3 regions of the Streptomyces sp. NPDC015532 genome follow, and region 3 is predicted to be linked to each of the others. Evidence: riboswitches for the same ligand, from Rfam matches in the RefSeq annotation. Region 3 holds a riboswitch; each other region holds the start of a gene.

Region 1 (3,265 bases), on a different contig from region 3:
GGTTCGCCACCGAGGACGTGCGGATCGGCGGGCAGGACATCGCGGCCGGCGACCCCGTGCTCGTGGTGCTCGCGGCCGCGGACCGTGACCCCGAACGTTTCGAACAGCCGGACACGCTCGATCTCGCACGACGTGACCTTCAGCACTTGGGCTACGGCCACGGCATCCACTACTGCCTGGGCGCGCCGCTCGCCCGGCTGGAGGGCCAGACCGCGCTCGGTACGCTCCTCGGCCGACTGCCGGACATCCAACTCGCCGGAGAATCGGCCGATTTGCGCTGGCGTGGAGGTCTCATTATGCGTGGATTGCGCACACTTCCGGTGGAGTTCACCCCGGTCAAATAGGCCTGGACCGGCCCATCGGTGACCCTTCGGCATCCTCGCCGAAGGGGTTCTTCCGCATACCGGAAGGAGTGCCCTTGCGGCTAGCGGAACATGATGCTCCATCAAATCTGTGATCTTCGCGTGATCTGTACTGCATCGACTTGTAACCAGCGTTCGAGTGCGACTACCTTCACCCATCAACGCGGCGCCTGCGCTTCTTGGTTCACAGGGGCCGCGGTATTCCCCGCTGTCACTCGAAAGGCCTTCGTATGCTCTCCGGGAACGGCCGTCACCGTCGCCCTCGTCAGGCCCCGGCACTCATCGTCGCCGCAGGGGTGACCGGATCGGCGATCGTCATCCCGCTGCTCGCGGCGGCGAGCGCGAGTGCGGCCGACGGAACCACCTGGGACCGGGTGGCACAGTGCGAGAGCGGTGGCGCGTGGAGCGCCGACCAGAGCAACGGGTACTACGGCGGCCTTCAGCTCGACCAGGAGAACTGGGAGGCGCACGGCGGCCTCGACTACGCCCCGAGGGCGGACCAGGCCAGCCGCTCGCAGCAGATAGCCGTCGCCGAGAAGGTGCTCGCCGCCAAGGGCCTCGCGGCCTGGCCGACCTGTGGGCCGCTCTCGGGTCTCAGCAAGGACTCGGCCGGCGTCAGCGTCGACACGGGCGTGGCCGGCGATTCCTCGAACGGCGAGGACGAGTCCGGTTCGTATGTTTCGTCCGGCCTGGCGACGGCGCCCAGTGCGTCACCTTCGGATGATTCGTCTGCTTCGTCCGGTTCTGATGACTCCTCGGACGCGGCCGGCAGTACCGCGGAGCCCAGCGCCTCGCAGAGCTCCGACGGCTCGGACACGGCGACCGGCAAGGGTGGCGAATCGGCCAAGCCGGGCCAGAAGGAGGCTTCTTCGAGCCCCTCCGACGCCCCGAGCACCGGCACCGGGCGGCACCGCGGCGGGGATGCCGCGGAGAGCGCGACCGGCCGCGCCGACAGCACCGCCGGGCGGCATGCCGCGAGCGCCGCCGAGGACACCGCGTACGTCGCGGACGTCATCGACAACCTCTGGAAGGTTTCCGACGAGCTGGGCCTCGACGGCGGCTGGGCCGACCTGCCCGCCGCGGACACGGCGCCGACCGACAGCGGTCCCGGCCTCGTCGTACCTGGTCGGAGCATTGCGGACACGGCCGAAACGGTGCAAAAGTAGCGGGAGTTCGCGTCATGGTTCGCTGTGGAATGTCCCATTTGGCGCAAGTGAGAGATGGGTCTCAGAAGCCCTGATCGTCTTTGAATTTCCGGCGATCGACTGCTTACGGTCGTGACCGCTCGCCACAGCGGGCTCCGACGGTCGCAACGCCGAATCCTGCCAGCGGCCGTACGGGAACAGTCGTCGCGTCATGCGCCGTAGGCAGGAGCGGGGGACCCAAGGTAAGTGCCGGGCCCGGGAGTTGAGAGACACCCGGGAACGGCTTGGGGTGAAGCCGCGTGCCGGACGTCCTGGAGACAGGACCGAAGGAACGCGGCCGGGCAACTCAACCGGCCCGAACCCGACAGCTCACCTCGCAGGCGTCGGTGAGGGGATCTCTCCATGCTGTTCTCCAGCAAGGGCAAGCACCGCCGCCCGAACAAGGCCACCCGCGTCGCCACGCTCGCCGGTGTCACCGGCGTCGCCATCGCCGCTCCGCTGATGGCGGCCGGCAACGCCTCCGCCGCCACCGCCTCCGAGTGGGACGCCGTCGCCCAGTGCGAGGCCGGCGGCAACTGGTCGATCAACACCGGCAACGGCTACTACGGCGGACTCCAGTTCTCGTCCTCCACCTGGGCCGCGTACGGCGGCACCGCCTACGCCTCCACCGCCGACCAGGCCTCGAAGTCGCAGCAGATCGCCATCGGCGAGAAGGTCCTCGCCGGACAGGGCAAGGGCGCCTGGCCGACCTGCGGCGTGGGCCTGTCGAGCGCCGCGTACGGCGGCGGCTCCGCCCCGGCGGCCCCCTCGGCCCCCTCCACGTCCAGCGGCTCGCAGAGCGCCCCCGCCACCCGGACGACGGAGCAGCCCGCCTCCCGTTCCGCGGAGCGCCCCGCCGCCCAGAAGACCGTCACCACCCCGACCGGCAAGAAGGTCAAGAAGGGTGACGGCGAGTACAAGGTCGTCAAGGGCGACACCCTCAGCTCGATCGCCGAGAAGAAGCACGTCAAGGGCGGCTGGCAGAAGCTGTTCAAGCTGAACAAGGACATCGTCGCCGACGCCGACTTCATCTACCCGGGCCAGCAGCTGCACCTGCGCTGAGTGCCGCGGCGCGCCGGTGCCGTGTGGTCGCCTTCGGCGGAGGGCGACCATCTCTCGGGCGGCGCGCGCTCGCTCCCGGGCCGGATTCCGGCTCGCGTACGAGACGCACGACAGTTCCCCTTCCGAACCGGGTCTTTTTGGGAAAGGCCCGGTGAGGGTCCCCGTCCCCACGGGCTCCCCGCTCCGGCGCGTGTTCCCCCGCACGCGCCGGAGCGGGGTTTTTCATTTCCTTTTTTGTTCCGTTCAGGAACAATGTGTACGCTCGGTTCCGCTCAAGGGGTGGTCGATCGGCTGGCCGATCCCCGTGGGCCGGTTAGGCTCATCCCGCAGGGCTGCCGAGTCCTGCGTACCCGCGTCACATCCCAATAAGGAGATGCTCGTGCCGTCCATCGACGTCGTCGTAGCCCGGGAAATCCTGGACTCCCGAGGCAACCCCACGGTCGAGGTCGAGGTCGGCCTCGACGACGGCAGCACGGGTCGTGCCGCCGTTCCGTCCGGCGCCTCCACCGGAGCCTTCGAGGCCATCGAGCTTCGCGACGGTGACCCCAACCGCTACCAGGGCAAGGGTGTCGAGAAGGCCGTCCTCGCCGTCATCGAGCAGATCGGCCCGGAGCTCGTCGGCTACGACGCCACCGAGCAGCGCCTGATCGACCAGGC
Region 2 (3,265 bases), on a different contig from region 3:
CCCTCCGGCGACGGTGTACGCGCGGATCCCCGGCCGCTGGGTGGGCGACCCGGCCTGGCCCTCCCCCTCGGTGACCCCGGTCGCGTACGCGCTCCAAGGCGCCCCGCTGCCGGTGCGGTCCCCGCAGCACACGGGGGTCGACGCGGGCCGGCTGTCCCCTTCCGGCGACGAGGCCGACCTGCCGCCGGACCAACGGGAGGAGGACGCACGGTCGGCCTGCTTCGAGTTCGAGGTGCCGGAGGACATCTGGGTGCTGGGCCGCCCCCGGGTCAATCTGCGGCTGACGTCCGCGGCGCCCAGGGGCCAGGTGATCGCCCGGCTGTGCGACGTGGCCCCGGACGGAGCGTCCACGCTCGTCACCCGCGGCGCCCTGAACCTCTCGGCGCGCCAGGGCCCCGACCGGGCGGTCCCCTGGGAACCGGGCACCACGGAGAACGTGGTGTTCGACCTGAACGCCATCGGCTACGCGTTCCCGGCGGGCCACCGGATCCGGCTGGGCGTCTCCTCCGCGTACTGGCCCTGGATCTGGCCCCAGCCGGGCTCGGAGGCGGGCTTCACCCTGGAGCCGATCGGCAGCGTCCTGGAACTCCCGGTACGGGCAACGGAGTCGGACCCCTCGGTCGCCTTCGAGGAACCGGAGCAGTTCGAGCCCCTCGGCGTGACCGTCTCCGCGACCCTGGACGAGCCGCGCCCCCGACGTCTGGTCCTGCGCGACGTGGCCGCGCAGACCTGGCGCCTGGAGGAGAACCCGGGGCGCGGCGGCACCCGCGTGTACCCCGACGGCCTCGAATGCACGGAGGACGCCCGGGAGACGTACACGATCGACGCCACGGACCCGCTGTCCGCCCGCGCCCACTCCACCTGGTCGATCCGGCTGCACCGCCCGGACCTGCCGTGGGACGCCCGCGTCGAGACGGTCTCCGCCGTCACCTGCGACGCACAGGACTTCGTCACGACCGACGAGCTCGTCTGCAAGGACGGGGACGAGGTCGTCTTCCACCGGACCTGGGAGAAGCGCATCCCGCGCACAGCCGGCTGACTGGGCTCACGGGCACGGGAGTTCACTCCCCCGGACCCCCGCGCACCCCATGCCCGGGCCGGCGTGACGCGCTCACGGCGCGAGCGCCGGCGTATCGCCGCGCGCCGGACAGAGGCCGGACAGCGACAGGACGGCGCCGGTACAGCGGCAGGTCAGTGGCGTGTGGCTCGCGTGGCGAACACCGTTGACGCGAGGCGCACTTCACCGGCCACCGGCCCGGGTCCGGCTCGCGTCCTCGGGCAGCTTCGGCTCGCGTCCGGGCGGCTCTGGCTCGCGTCCGGGCGGCTCTGGCTCGCGCAGACGCGGCGCTCCCACCGCCGGACGGCCACGTCCCCCATGTGTCCCGCGCCACAATTCCCGCCGCATCAAGGGCCGCTCGGCGCCCCGCGAAGGGCTCGGCGGCGACTCCCACCACAAGCGCAATGCCCGAATTACCCCCTCATGACGCCTTGATGCTCTTTGGTCTGGTGAGTTGAGTCACCGGCGAGGTCGGCCCCCGACGCGCACCCCTCCCGGCCCAACCCGTTTGCCAAAGGCAAGTTGAGGATCCAATTCCGGCGCAATCGGACTTTTTACCCGCGCATCAACCAGGAGAAAGCGATCTTCGCGGTCAAATCTCATCTTGTTTCGGACATGTGCTCTCGCATACGTTCTGGTCGACCCCGGGCGGATCGCCGAATCCTGCCGCCGCCCGGCAACCCATCGACCCACGCACGGCAGGAGCGGGGGAACCACAGGTAAGCCGCCGATCCGGGCACACCGGACCGGCTTGGGGTGAAGCCGCGCTCACAGCGCGGCCGGGCATCTCCCGCCCGAACCCGACAGCTCACCTCGCAGGCGTCGGAGAGGACTTTCGTCATGCCCGTACGAGGCAAGCACAGCCGCATGAAGACCAACGTCATCACCCGGGGCATGATCGCCGCCGGAACGGGCGGTCTCGCCCTCGCCCTCCCGCTCGTGAGCGCGACCGGCGCCAGCGCCGCCACCCCGGCCCAGGCCCCGCAGGCCGCACACACCGCGGTGGTCCCCAACGTGCAGCTCGTCACCTACAAGGTGGTCGCCGGCGACACGCTGTCCAAGGTGGCGCAGAAGTACCCCAAGAGCGGCGGCTGGAAGAAGCTGTACGCGGCGAACCGCGCGGTCATCGGTGACAACCCCGCCCTGCTCCGTCCGGGCCTGAAGCTGACCGTGGGCACGAAGACGCTGAAGTCGACGACCGTCAGCACCACGGCCAAGGCGACCACCGCCGTCGCCAAGTCCAAGGCGACCACCGTCACCCAGGCCGCCGCCAAGACGTACGCCAACAACCTCGACGGCTGGATCAAGGAATCCCTGGACGTCATGGCCAAGGCCGGCATCCCGGGCAGCTACGACGGCATCCACCGCAACGTGATCCGCGAGTCCTCCGGCAACCCCAACGCCATCAACAACTGGGACTCCAACGCCGCCGCGGGCATCCCCTCCAAGGGCCTGCTCCAGGTGATCGACCCCACGTTCCAGGCGTACCACGTGGCCGGCACGTCGTGGAACATCTACGACCCGGTCGCCAACATCACCGCGGCCTGCAACTACGCGGCCGACAAGTACGGCTCGATGGACAACGTCAACGGCGCCTACTGATCGCACCCCGCACCGCGCACCCCGCACCGCGCACCACGTCTTCATCCGCACCCGCCGACGGCGCCCTCCCGGCCCGTCGGCGGGTGCGTTGCGGTCGCGTCACCGGCTGCGCTCCGAACATGCCGGCGGAAGCGGGTCCGCGAGTGCGGCAGCGAGCCTCGCTGCCGCACTCCGCACCGCTGGGGCCTTTGGCCTCGCCGGGCAGACGGGATTTGTCAGAAGCCGAAGAGGCGCTCCAGCACGACCGCGATCCCGTCGTCCTCGTTCGACAGGGTGATCTCGTCGGCGACCGCCTTCAGTTCCGGATGGGCGTTGGCCATCGCCACACCGCGGGCCGCCCAGTCGAACATCGGGATGTCATTGGGCATGTCACCGAACGCGAGCGTGGCGTCCGGGGTGAGCCCGAGGTGCGCCGCGGCGAGAGCCAGTCCGGTCGCCTTGGTCACCCCGCATGGCTGGAGTTCGACGGTGCCGGGACCGGACATGGTGACCGTCGCCAGCGAACCGACCACTCCCCGTGCCGCCGACGCCAACTCGTCGTCGGACAAAGAGGGGTGACGGAGCAACACCTTGCTGATCGGCTCCGCCCAGAGGTCGTCCCGGCGC
Region 3 (3,265 bases):
GTGCGCTCCGTGACGAGAGCCCTGCCGGACGAGAACGCTTTCGTCGGGCAGGTGCGCTACCGCTACCGGGGGTGGAACGGCGTGGACGCCGACCCCCTCGCCGACGTACTGCGGGCTCTGGACGAACTCACCGATCTGGTGGGGGAGGTGCCGGTCGTGCTCGTGGGCCATTCGATGGGCGGGCGCGCCGCCCTGCGGGCCGCGGCCGCGCCTCAGGTCCGGGCCGTGGTGGCGCTGGCGCCCTGGTGCCCCGAGGGTGAGCCGGTGGCCCACCTCCGGGACAAGCGCGTGATCGTGCTGCACGGTGACCGGGACCGGGTCACCGACCCCGCGGGGTCGTTCGCCCTCGTCCGCCGGGCCGCGGAGGCGGGTGCCTCCGCGAGCGCCGTGCGGGTCGAGGGCGGTGACCACGCGATGCTCCGGCGCGCGCGGACCTGGCACAGGGCCACGGGTGCGACGGTCGCCGCTCTGGTGACCCGGATCGGTGGCGGGCTCGACCCGCTCCCCGCCGAACGACCGGGCGGCGAACCCGACGTTCTCTAGCGGCCGGCCGTCAGGGGGCCGGGGTGTCGAGCCGGTCGTCGGGATCCGGGGTGGGGGAGAAGGAGCGGCGGCCGCCGGACGCCGGCCGCGCGGTGGACGCGGGAAGCGGGGCGCCCGTCGACGGATCCCAGCTGAGGATCCACTCGAAGTCGCGTTGCAGCCGACGGGCCTCGCTTCGCACGAGCCTCGGTATGTCGCCTCGTTCGGAGATCAGTTGGGCATAGATCGGCGCATCGTGCACGTGGGGATCCTCGACTCGCTCTCGTGGTCTGACGTGCTCGACGGTACGGCCGGCGCGTGGCCGCAGCGGTGATCCGGTCAGCTCGGCCAGAACTGGTCAAGGTGTGACCAAACGGTGCCGTCGATGTCGAACGACATGCCAGGGAACGCCAGTTCTGTGCACGCTTTCGACACATCCGGGACGCTTGGGCGGCTGACCGGCGGACCTGGACGGGTCACTCCCCTGTGGTCGGAAGGGAATCGGAGTGGAGCGGGGCGGGCCGGCCGAACGGGATTCCGGGGCGGGGCCGGGACGGTCATCGGGTCCAGGTCGCCCAACATCCTTGCTCAGCGGCCTTTTCGAGCACGGCCCGTGTCCTCACCGTCGCGCTGCGAGGCGATGCGATGAAGGTCACGAAAATGTATCGGACATCTGGGACGTGGATCTTCACATCCGGTGCACAACATGGCTAAGTTGGCGACCGGGCCGCCCGACTCCCTCCGGCGAAGTTCGCCGGGCGGTGCGGCCTCCGCCGAGTCCTGCCCGTCCCCGTGGCGGCTGGAGCCGGGGACCCACCGAACCTGGGGTGAATCGGCCAACTGCCTTTCGGGGCAGGGGTCGTAGGGCATACCTTCCGGAATCGTCCGCCCGAACCCGACAGCTAACCCGGTAGGCGGACGACGGAAGGAGTACTACTCCATGGCGCCGGAACGCACCCCGCCCAGCGGCGAAGAAGTCGCCCGACGGCTCTCGTCCCTCTACGACCAGGCGGAGCTCGCCAGCGGCAACTTCAACGGGACCCGCGCCCTGGCGAACTCCACCCGCAGGCCGGGCCGACGCGGTGCCGGGCAGGGGGGCGAGGTTTCCGATCCCGCCCAGGAAGATCTGATGCGGCAGTTGTACGACGGGGCACGCTCCCGGTTCGGACCCTCGGCTCCCGCCATCCTTCCGGCCGACAGGCAGCAGGCGCGCGGCGGCGAGAGTGCCCGTCCGAGGGAGGGCGCGAAGGGTGCCAGGGGGCCCTCGGCGGAGCTTCCGACGGTGTATCAGCTGGAGCAGATCGTGCGGCCCGTCGCCGAGTTGACCGCGGCCCCGATGCGGGAGCTGACCGCCGGTCCGGCTTCGGAGCCGGCCGCGCGCCCCGTCCTGGAGTTGACCGCGGGTCCGGCGGCCGGTAGCGCCCCGGCGCCCGGAGCCGACACGGCGGGCCGTGCGGCGCTTCCCGCGGGGTCCGTTCCGGAAGCCGCCTCACCGAAGCCCTCGCTGCACGTCAAGAAGCAGACGGCCCGGCGCAAGCTCGCCGCCGCGCAGGAGCTGATGGCGCGGCACGCGGCACGGCAGAGCATGCCCGTCGCGCAGGTTCCGGCGATCGAGTACCGGCCGGTGGAGGAACCCCAGCTCCCGTCCTACCCGTCGGTGGGTCAGACGGGTTCGTTCCCGTCGGTGGGCCAGACCGGATCCTTCCCGTCGGTGGGCCAGACCGGATCCTTCCCGTCGGTGGGTCAGACGGGTTCGTTCCCGTCGGTCGGCCAGACCGGATCCTTCCCGTCGGTGGGTCAGACGGGTTCGTTCCCGTCGGTCGGCCAGGCGGGGTCCTTCCCGTCGGTCGGTCAGACCGGATCCTTCCCCTCGGTGGGTCAGACGGGATCCTTCCCTTTGGTCGGTCAGACCGGCTCGTTCCCGGCGGCCGCTCAGGCACCCGTGTTCCAGGCGGCGCCCCAGCCCGCCCCGTACGAGCCGACGCCCCAGCCCGCGGCACCCCGGCCGGAGCCCATGCCCGCGGTCTTCGATACGGGGTCCATGCCCCGGGCGTACGAGGCGGCGCCGCCGACCGGTGAGTACCGGTCGGTGCTCCTGCCCCTCGGGTACGAGCCGCCGCCCCCGCCCTCCGAGTACACGTCGGTGCTCCTGCCCCTCGCGTACGAGACGCCGGCGCGGCCCAGCGGGTACCAGCCGGCTCCGATGCCTCCGGTGAGTGAGCCGGTGCCGCAGCCTCCGGCGTACGAGCCGGCGCCGGGTCCCGTCGCGTATCAGCCGGCCCCCGCTCCTCCGGCCGGCCCGCCGGCGCCTCCGTCGGCCGACGACGCCTGGCGTCAGGCGCTGCGGCCGGCCGGCGAGCGACAGACGTGGCCCGCCGCTCCAGCGGCCGTCGACACGAACCCCGGGTTCAGTATCGACAGTCTTGTCGCGCCCGCCGCCCCGCCGGTCGTCGGACCCGACAGCAGGGCCGCCGAGGCGGTCGCCTTCGCCCGTGCCCAGATCGGCAGACCGTGCGTGTGGGGAGCGTCCGGACCCGGTTCGTACGACCCCTCCGGGCTCACGCAGGCGTCCTGGAAGAGTGCCGGGGTCATGCTCCCCCGCGCGACGCAGGACCAGGCACAGGTCGGCCCGGCGGTCGCCCTCGGCGCCATGCAGCCGGGTGACCTGGTCTTCTTCCACGCCAACGTGAGTCACGTCGGTCTCTACGTGGGTGACGGCATGATGGTCCACGCTCCGAGTCCC

Evidence for each region. A riboswitch is a leader RNA that binds a small molecule or an ion and turns the genes downstream of it on or off. The one in region 3 is predicted to bind cyclic di-AMP.
Region 1: linked by a shared signal. The riboswitch ahead of ACF07B_RS14875 (transglycosylase family protein) and the one ahead of ACF07B_RS23960 (NlpC/P60 family protein) in region 3 are both predicted to bind cyclic di-AMP.
Region 2: linked by a shared signal. The riboswitch ahead of ACF07B_RS16935 (transglycosylase SLT domain-containing protein) and the one ahead of ACF07B_RS23960 (NlpC/P60 family protein) in region 3 are both predicted to bind cyclic di-AMP.

Annotation. Positions count from the first base shown of each region.
Region 1 covers NZ_JBIBSY010000004.1:92,662-95,926, reverse strand. The annotation lists gene ACF07B_RS14885 (cytochrome P450) at 1-344, shown strand, start outside; gene ACF07B_RS14880 (transglycosylase family protein) at 659-1,528, shown strand; cyclic di-AMP (ydaO/yuaA leader) riboswitch at 1,712-1,905, shown strand; gene ACF07B_RS14875 (transglycosylase family protein) at 1,910-2,608, shown strand; gene eno (phosphopyruvate hydratase) at 2,982-3,265, shown strand, end outside.
Region 2 covers NZ_JBIBSY010000004.1:552,299-555,563, forward strand. The annotation lists gene ACF07B_RS16930 (CocE/NonD family hydrolase) at 1-1,039, shown strand, start outside; cyclic di-AMP (ydaO/yuaA leader) riboswitch at 1,734-1,892, shown strand; gene ACF07B_RS16935 (transglycosylase SLT domain-containing protein) at 1,898-2,659, shown strand; gene ACF07B_RS16940 (HAD family hydrolase) at 2,875-3,265, opposite strand, start outside.
Region 3 covers NZ_JBIBSY010000008.1:93,142-96,406, forward strand. The annotation lists gene ACF07B_RS23950 (alpha/beta hydrolase) at 1-543, shown strand, start outside; gene ACF07B_RS23955 (hypothetical protein) at 554-784, opposite strand; cyclic di-AMP (ydaO/yuaA leader) riboswitch at 1,284-1,455, shown strand; gene ACF07B_RS23960 (NlpC/P60 family protein) at 1,463-3,265, shown strand, end outside.